DNA from 3 places in the Idiomarina sp. OXR-189 genome. Region 1 is predicted to be linked to each of the others. Evidence: predicted binding sites of a transcription regulator. Region 1 holds the regulator's gene; each other region holds the start of a gene.
The links. The regulator sigma-54, encoded in region 1, starts transcription at its own class of promoters, with help from an activator protein. The targets are predictions, from matches to a motif close to GTTGGCACGNNNNTNGNNT.
Positions count from the first base shown of each region.

Region 1 (2,272 bases):
TAGATGAACCTTTCGCAGGCGTTGACCCTATTTCGGTTATCGATATTAAGAAAATTGTTGAACATTTGAAGCAGCGTGGTATTGGTGTACTTATTACCGATCATAATGTCAGAGAAACGCTGTCCGTTTGTGAACACGCGTATATTGTTAGCCACGGAGAACTTATTGCCAGCGGAGATGCAGAAAGTATATTATCGAATCAACAGGTTAAAGACGTTTACCTCGGTGAGCAGTTCACCCTTTAATGTGATACCGGGACGATAACCATGAGACAAAGTCTGCAGCTAAAAATTGGTCAGCAACTGACCATGACGCCTCAGTTACAACAAGCTATACGCTTGCTGCAGCTCTCTTCGCTCGACTTACAGGCAGAGATTCAAGACGCTCTGGACAATAACCCATTGTTAGAAGTCGAGAGTGAGCAGTCCCAGGACAGCGACAGCGCGGATCATGTAAACTCCTTACATAAAGACGACAGCCAACGAGAAACATCCGACGTTATTAAAACTCAGGAAATGCCGGAAGATCTGCCTGTCGACAGTACCTGGGACGATACTTATTCGTCATCTACGCCAGTCAATGGCGCAGCATCGAGCAGTAAGTCGTACGACGGCGACTACGAGGTTTACCAAGGCTCAACCAGCGAATCTCTGCAGGATCATCTCATTTGGCAAATGCAGCTCTCACACTTTTCTGAGGAAGACACCGCCATTGGCGAAGCCATTATTGAGGCTATTGACGACAACGGTTATTTAACCGCAGATATCGACGACATTATAGAGTCTGTGCGCCTACCCGAGGTTGGCGAGGAAGAAGTTTGCATGGTACTCAAGCGCATTCAACATTTCGACCCTGTCGGAGTTGGTGCGCGCACAGTCAGTGAGTGTCTCGCCATTCAGTTAAGACAACTGGATGACCGCACGCCCTTCAAATATGACGCCCTAACCCTTGTTTGCGATCATATGGACTTGTTAGGCAACCGCGACTTTCGCAATATTCAGCGCAAACTAAAGCTAACAGAAGGCGACTTGCGGGAAGTGATGCGCCTGATTCAGCAAATGCACCCGCATCCGGGCGAGCAAATTGCTCAGCAAGAAGTCGAGTACGTTATTCCTGACGTTGCAGTCATGAAAAAGAATGGCCGCTGGGTGGTCGAATTAAACCCCGATAGCGTACCTAAATTAAAGGTCAATGAAGAATACGCGGCACTGAGTAAAGCGGCGAAGTCCTCGGCAGACAGTCAGTATATTAAAAACCATACGCAAGAAGCTCGTTGGTTTATTAAAAGCCTCGAAAGCCGTAATGAAACACTGCTGAAAGTTGCCAACTGCATTGTCCAGCGCCAGCAAGGCTTTTTTGAGTACGGCGAAGAGGCAATGAAGCCTATGGTACTCAACGATGTCGCCGAAGCGGTAGAAATGCATGAAAGTACTATTTCACGGGTAACGACGCAGAAGTTTCTGCACTGCCCAAGAGGTATATTTGAGCTGAAATACTTTTTCTCAAGCCATGTCAGTACAGAAGGTGGAGGTGAGTGTTCAAGTACCGCAATACGTGCTTTAATTAAGAAGTTAGTCGCTGCAGAAAATCGTAGCAAACCATTAAGCGACAGCAAAATCGCTGAACTGATAGCCGAGCAAGGCATCAAAGTAGCGAGGAGGACAATTGCGAAGTACCGGGAATCATTGAATATTCCCTCATCGAGTCAACGCAAGAGTCTTTTATAACTTGTAAACTGCAGAAGGAAGACGTTATGCAAATTAATCTTACTGGTCATCATATCGATATCACTGAGTCTCTGCGTGAGTATGTGGATACAAAATTTGCTAAGTTAGAGCGCCATTTTGACCATATAACCAACGTTCACGTCATCCTTAATGTTGAAAAAACGAATCAAAAAGCAGAAGCTACCGTGCATTTGAACGGCGGTGAAATTTTTGCTGACTCTGTTCACGATGATATGTACGCAGCCATTGATGGTTTAATCGATAAGCTTGACCGTCAGGTTATTAAACACAAAGAAAAAATGAAAAAGCATTAGTCCATGCAAATAAGTGAGTTGTTAAGCCCCGACTGCACCAAGTGTGCAGTCGAGGGTGCAAGTAAAAAGCGGGTATTAGAAACCATTAGCCAAATTGTCGCGCCGAAACTGTCAGGCATTACCCGTCATGACATTTTTGAAAGCCTTATAAATCGCGAGCGCTTGGGAAGTACCGGCATTGGTTTAGGTATTGCGATACCCCATGGACGACTCGCTAAAGCCAGCCATCCG
Region 1 covers NZ_CP139706.1:432,378-434,649, reverse strand. The annotation lists gene lptB (LPS export ABC transporter ATP-binding protein) at 1-245, shown strand, start outside; gene UM402_RS02085 (RNA polymerase factor sigma-54) at 267-1,727, shown strand; gene hpf (ribosome hibernation promoting factor) at 1,754-2,041, shown strand; gene ptsN (PTS IIA-like nitrogen regulatory protein PtsN) at 2,045-2,272, shown strand, end outside.

Region 2 (2,272 bases), 360 kb from region 1:
GAAAATACCTTTTATTCGTGGCTGAGTTGGCTTGCGTCCCCGGCAGGAGTCGAACCTGCGACCTATTGCTTAGGAGGCAATTGCTCTATCCAGCTGAGCTACGGGGACGTGCCGCGAATTATGCCAGAACCGGCGAGCGGTTTCATCCCCTAGTCAATGGGAACAACCCAGTCTCTGACTTGTACATTATGCAACATATTGCTGCCGGTTAACTGAGCCACTGCTGTGCTTTGCTGAACTTGTTGCACTTCCACTTCAAACTGGCTGACTTCCCATTTTTGGCGAAAACGACCTTGGTCATCGGTAAAGTGGCTTGGGTGCAGGACCTTTAATTTGTCGCCTACTTTAACGCCATGTTGCTGACCTAAATTAAACTGTACGGTCTTCTCATCAACGGCAATAACGCGGCCGCGCACTGGCTTACAAACCAGTTTTTCTTTCACGCCACCGGCCAGGTCTTCTAAGCCACTGTCGAGAGCGGCGCCAAAAGGTTCGTCCCAGAAGTTTGCGGTTGCCACGTCGACGGTGGCGGAGCGATCAAATGTCCAGGGCTGAGTGTCTTCGACTCGAGCGCGAGTTACAAGTTGCCCTGTGCTGGCATCCATTAAATATAGGGTCAATGCATAGTGGCGATCGGGCGTTGAAGACCATAGCCAGCCGGAGTCGGTATTCATCATAGCTAAGTCGTCAAACAAGCCAAACACGACGAACTGACTGTCGTTAGCCAGTCCTAAACTACGTGCCATACGCCCCAGTTCTTCCAGATTCAGGCCACTTAATGCGTCGTTTAGGCCCGCGTGACGTTGTAAGGTGTGGGCAATATGAATTTGACTGCCGACGCCACCTAGTGTGCGCGAAAAGCGCTCAGCAGACACTTCGCCGATATCCCAAATTTGGCCCCAGGTACCATGGGCGCGGTCGCGCAGCTCAAACGGCACAATAGTGACGGAGTTTTTATAGCTACTGCGGGCGCATTCGCCCTCGCGGTTCCAAATGTCTGCGCGTAGTAAAACCACGACACGATCGTCCCGAACTTCCTCTCGCACGATAGAAACTTGATCGACATCGCCACGACTGGTCCACTGGGTTTCTGTGTTACTCAGGACGCCATCAACCACCTGCTGAATGCTGCTGATACTGCCACCAGAAGAGAGGAGAGCTTGTTGAAGGGCGTTTTCAATGGCTTGCTGGCGCGCCTTTTCGACATCACCATTCACAATACGCGCCGTACCTTGAGCTTCAATCCAGCGAGCGTCGCTTGGAAACGCAAGAAAAATAAGTGACGCGAGTAAAAGCAAGGTCTTCCAGTTCATGTGTTGTATCCCAGTCTTATCCAAAGTGTCGATTTATTGTCGGTCTTTGAGGCTTTCTCTGAAATAAAATGCAAGAACCCTGCCAAATTTTAACTTAAAAGCTTTGCTTAATAATAAACAACACGTTTTACTTTTTGCTGGCGGTTGGTGCTTTGATACAAGCGGTGTACTTTCTCAAAGTCTAAACGCAATTCCGTCGCGTAATACTCGCCAACGGTGTAGGTTTTCACGACTTCGGCCCCGCGAATAACACCGTCAACCGATGCCTGAAAGCTATCGTTATTCAACGCCCAGTCTTCCACCGAGCTGCTGCCGGCAATTCGTTGCCCATACACTTGTTCCGCAAGTTCGCGATACGCAGCCAGCTTAGAGGCGCGCATCGCGTTTAGGTCTTTCACTTGAGCCGAATCACCTGATTGCTTTTCAATAGGCGCATAGCCAACCGCGTTTAATACCGGAAAGGTGTCAGGCGTTTGAGTTTCCCATTCGACGTGCTTTTGATCGTACACCAAGTTGTTATAAGCCGCACAGCCACTTAAAACCATTGATGAAAGGACAATACCCAGTGTCAAAATTTGCTTTGTCATAACGACCCCTACGGACTAAAACGTACTAATCGTTATAACGGCTGAAACGCAGAATTCTTTAACGAATTTTGCCTTTACTGTTGTAGGTAAGAGAGTCTTTGCGGGCTGACTGTAAAATACTTTGCTTGAGTTGGTCAATGCTGTTCAGCGTCGACTGAACTACGCGTTCATTGACTTGGTTTTGGTGTTGAACATTGGCGAGGGTTTGCTTAATGGACTCAACCGCAGCGGCTAACTGCGCGTCTTCTTTCAAAGTGTCTTTGTCGGGGTGCTCTGACAACAAAGTGTCGAGGCGTGTCACTTCGGCCAGAGCTTTTTCTTTTTCTGAAGTAATAGCAGGAACGTCGGCATGCTCGCGTTCGACAATGGCAT
Region 2 covers NZ_CP139706.1:797,120-799,391, forward strand. The annotation lists gene UM402_RS03860 (sterol desaturase family protein) at 1-25, shown strand, start outside; tRNA gene UM402_RS03865 (tRNA-Arg) at 35-108, opposite strand; gene UM402_RS03870 (flagellar assembly protein FlgT) at 150-1,313, opposite strand; gene UM402_RS03875 (LPP20 family lipoprotein) at 1,421-1,900, opposite strand; gene UM402_RS03880 (flagellar protein FlgN) at 1,959-2,272, opposite strand, start outside.
Region 2: UM402_RS03870 (flagellar assembly protein FlgT) is a predicted target of sigma-54. The motif match lies at 1,382-1,400, and genes of this name have one in related genera.

Region 3 (2,272 bases), 900 kb from region 1:
CCTCAGTCATCGAACCGCCGTGTGACACATATTCTCCGGTTTTCAGAAACTCATAAATGCCAGAGCCGTCAGGGTCTGCCAGCCACACATCAATGGTCGAGTCCTGCTCTTTGAAAAACTTAGAATTACCGCCAATAGTACCGCCTGTGCCTGCCACCGACACAAAAACGTCGATATTGCCGTTCATTTGTTCCCAAATTTCGGGCGCAGTGTGCAGGTAATGCGCCCGTGCGTTACTGGTATTTTCAAACTGATTCGCCCACCAGCAGTCATCGCGCTCTTCGGCTAAACGACGTGCCGTATGGTAAAAGTGGTTTTCATTTTTAAAAGGTACCGGATCCACCGCCATCAGCTCACCGCCGTGCAAGCGTATCATTCGTTCTTTTTCCGGTGTTTGGTCATTAGGCATCACCGCCAGCATATTTAGCCCGTAAGCCTTAGCAACCACAGCCAAGCCAATGCCGGTATTCCCCGCAGTGCCTTCAACGACGGTCATGCCCGGCTTCAGTTCGCCACGTTCCATGGCATCTTCAATAAGTTGCTTAGCGGCACGATCTTTAATCGAGCCGCCCGGGTTTTGAAACTCACATTTCAGGAATATGTCGCACCCCGTCAAATCCGATAATGACGGAATACGTAAGAGATCGGTCTGCCCAATTAAGTCACTCTGACGTTCACCTACCAGCATGGCTAAACCCTTTAATCATTCAATAGTGTTGGTAAATAGTATCTCCCGCAAGCCAATTTGGTTCAATAGGTCTTTTTGGTGCAATGCACCCGCTTAGTGCAAGTTTCCGCTTTAATAAGCTCTTAAAAATAAATTTAACCTTAAAAATCAACACTTTGTTTTTTGGCATGGTTCGTGAAAGGCAAAGGTTAACACTGCATTAACAAGGTAAAGCCCATGAAAATGATTATCGCATTAATTAAGCCGTTTAAATTGGACGACGTGAAAGAGTCTTTATTCGAGATAGGCTGCCAAGGACTAACCGTATCGGAAGTCAGAGGTGTTGGTCGTCAAAAAGGACACACCGAACTTTACCGAGGCGCCGAATACACCGTTGATTTTCTCCCTAAAATTCGTATCGAAATTGCGGTTAGTGACGCGCAGCTAGAGCGAGCGTTAGAAGTCATTCAGTCAGCGGCGCAGACCGGCGGCATTGGCGATGGGAAAATTTTTGTCACCCCTTTAGAGCATTGCATACGCATTCGCACTGGAGAAACGAACGAACAAGCTTTATAGAGGAAGCACTCATGGAATCTCAACAGCACTTAGCGCAACTGCCTTATGTTTTAGACACTTTCTTTTTATTAATCTCCGGCGCCTTTGTTATGTGGATGGCCGCGGGTTTCTCTATGCTTGAAGCCGGTTTGGTCAGAGCTAAAAACACGACAGAGATACTGACTAAGAATATCACCCTATATGCGTTAGCCTGCCTCAGCTATTTGTTTATTGGTTATGCCATCATGTACCCAAATGCGGCGCCAACAGCCCACGCAGCTGACGCCGGCTTCTTTTTCCAAATGGTGTTTGTCGCCACCGCAATGTCTATTGTTTCGGGCGTTGTTGCAGAGCGCATGAAACTCAATAGCTTTTTACTTTTTTGTGTTGCATTAAGCGCCTTTATTTACCCAATCCAGGGCGCATGGAGCTGGGGTGGCGGTTTCCTGTCAGAACTTGGCTTCGTTGATTTTGCCGGTTCAAGTATTGTTCACCTAACCGGAGCATCCGCCGCTTTTGCCGCTGTTCTATTACTAGGTCCACGCTTGGGCAAATATTCTAAATCAGATGCCGTAATGGCCATTCCAGGCGCTAATATGCCACTGGCCACTTTGGGAACTCTGGTTTTATGGTTCGGATGGTTCGGCTTTAATGGCGGCTCTCAGCTTGCATTAAGCTCTACCGCAGATGCCAATGCTATTGCTTCCGCCTTTGTGAATACCAACATATCAGCAGCGGGAGGAACGGTCGCGGCCTATTTGTTTACCAAAGTCTTTTTTAAAAAGGCTGACCTCACGATGATTCTAAATGGCGCCCTCGCAGGCTTAGTTGCTATAACAGCACAACCCGTTACTCCACCAAGTTGGCTGGCGGCCATTGTTGGCTTTACGGCAGGAATACTGGTTGTGCTATCCATTATTTTTCTGGACAAACTGCATATCGATGACCCTGTTGGGGCTATTTCAGTTCACGGGGTGGTGGGAATATTCGGTACCCTGGTCGTTCCAATCAGTGACTCGGGGGCAACTCTGCTTAACCAGTTGATAGGAG
Region 3 covers NZ_CP139706.1:2,135,635-2,137,906, forward strand. The annotation lists gene UM402_RS10545 (cysteine synthase A) at 1-688, opposite strand, end outside; gene UM402_RS10550 (P-II family nitrogen regulator) at 905-1,243, shown strand; gene UM402_RS10555 (ammonium transporter) at 1,255-2,272, shown strand, end outside.
Region 3: UM402_RS10550 (P-II family nitrogen regulator) is a predicted target of sigma-54. The motif match lies at 850-868, and genes of this name have one in related genera.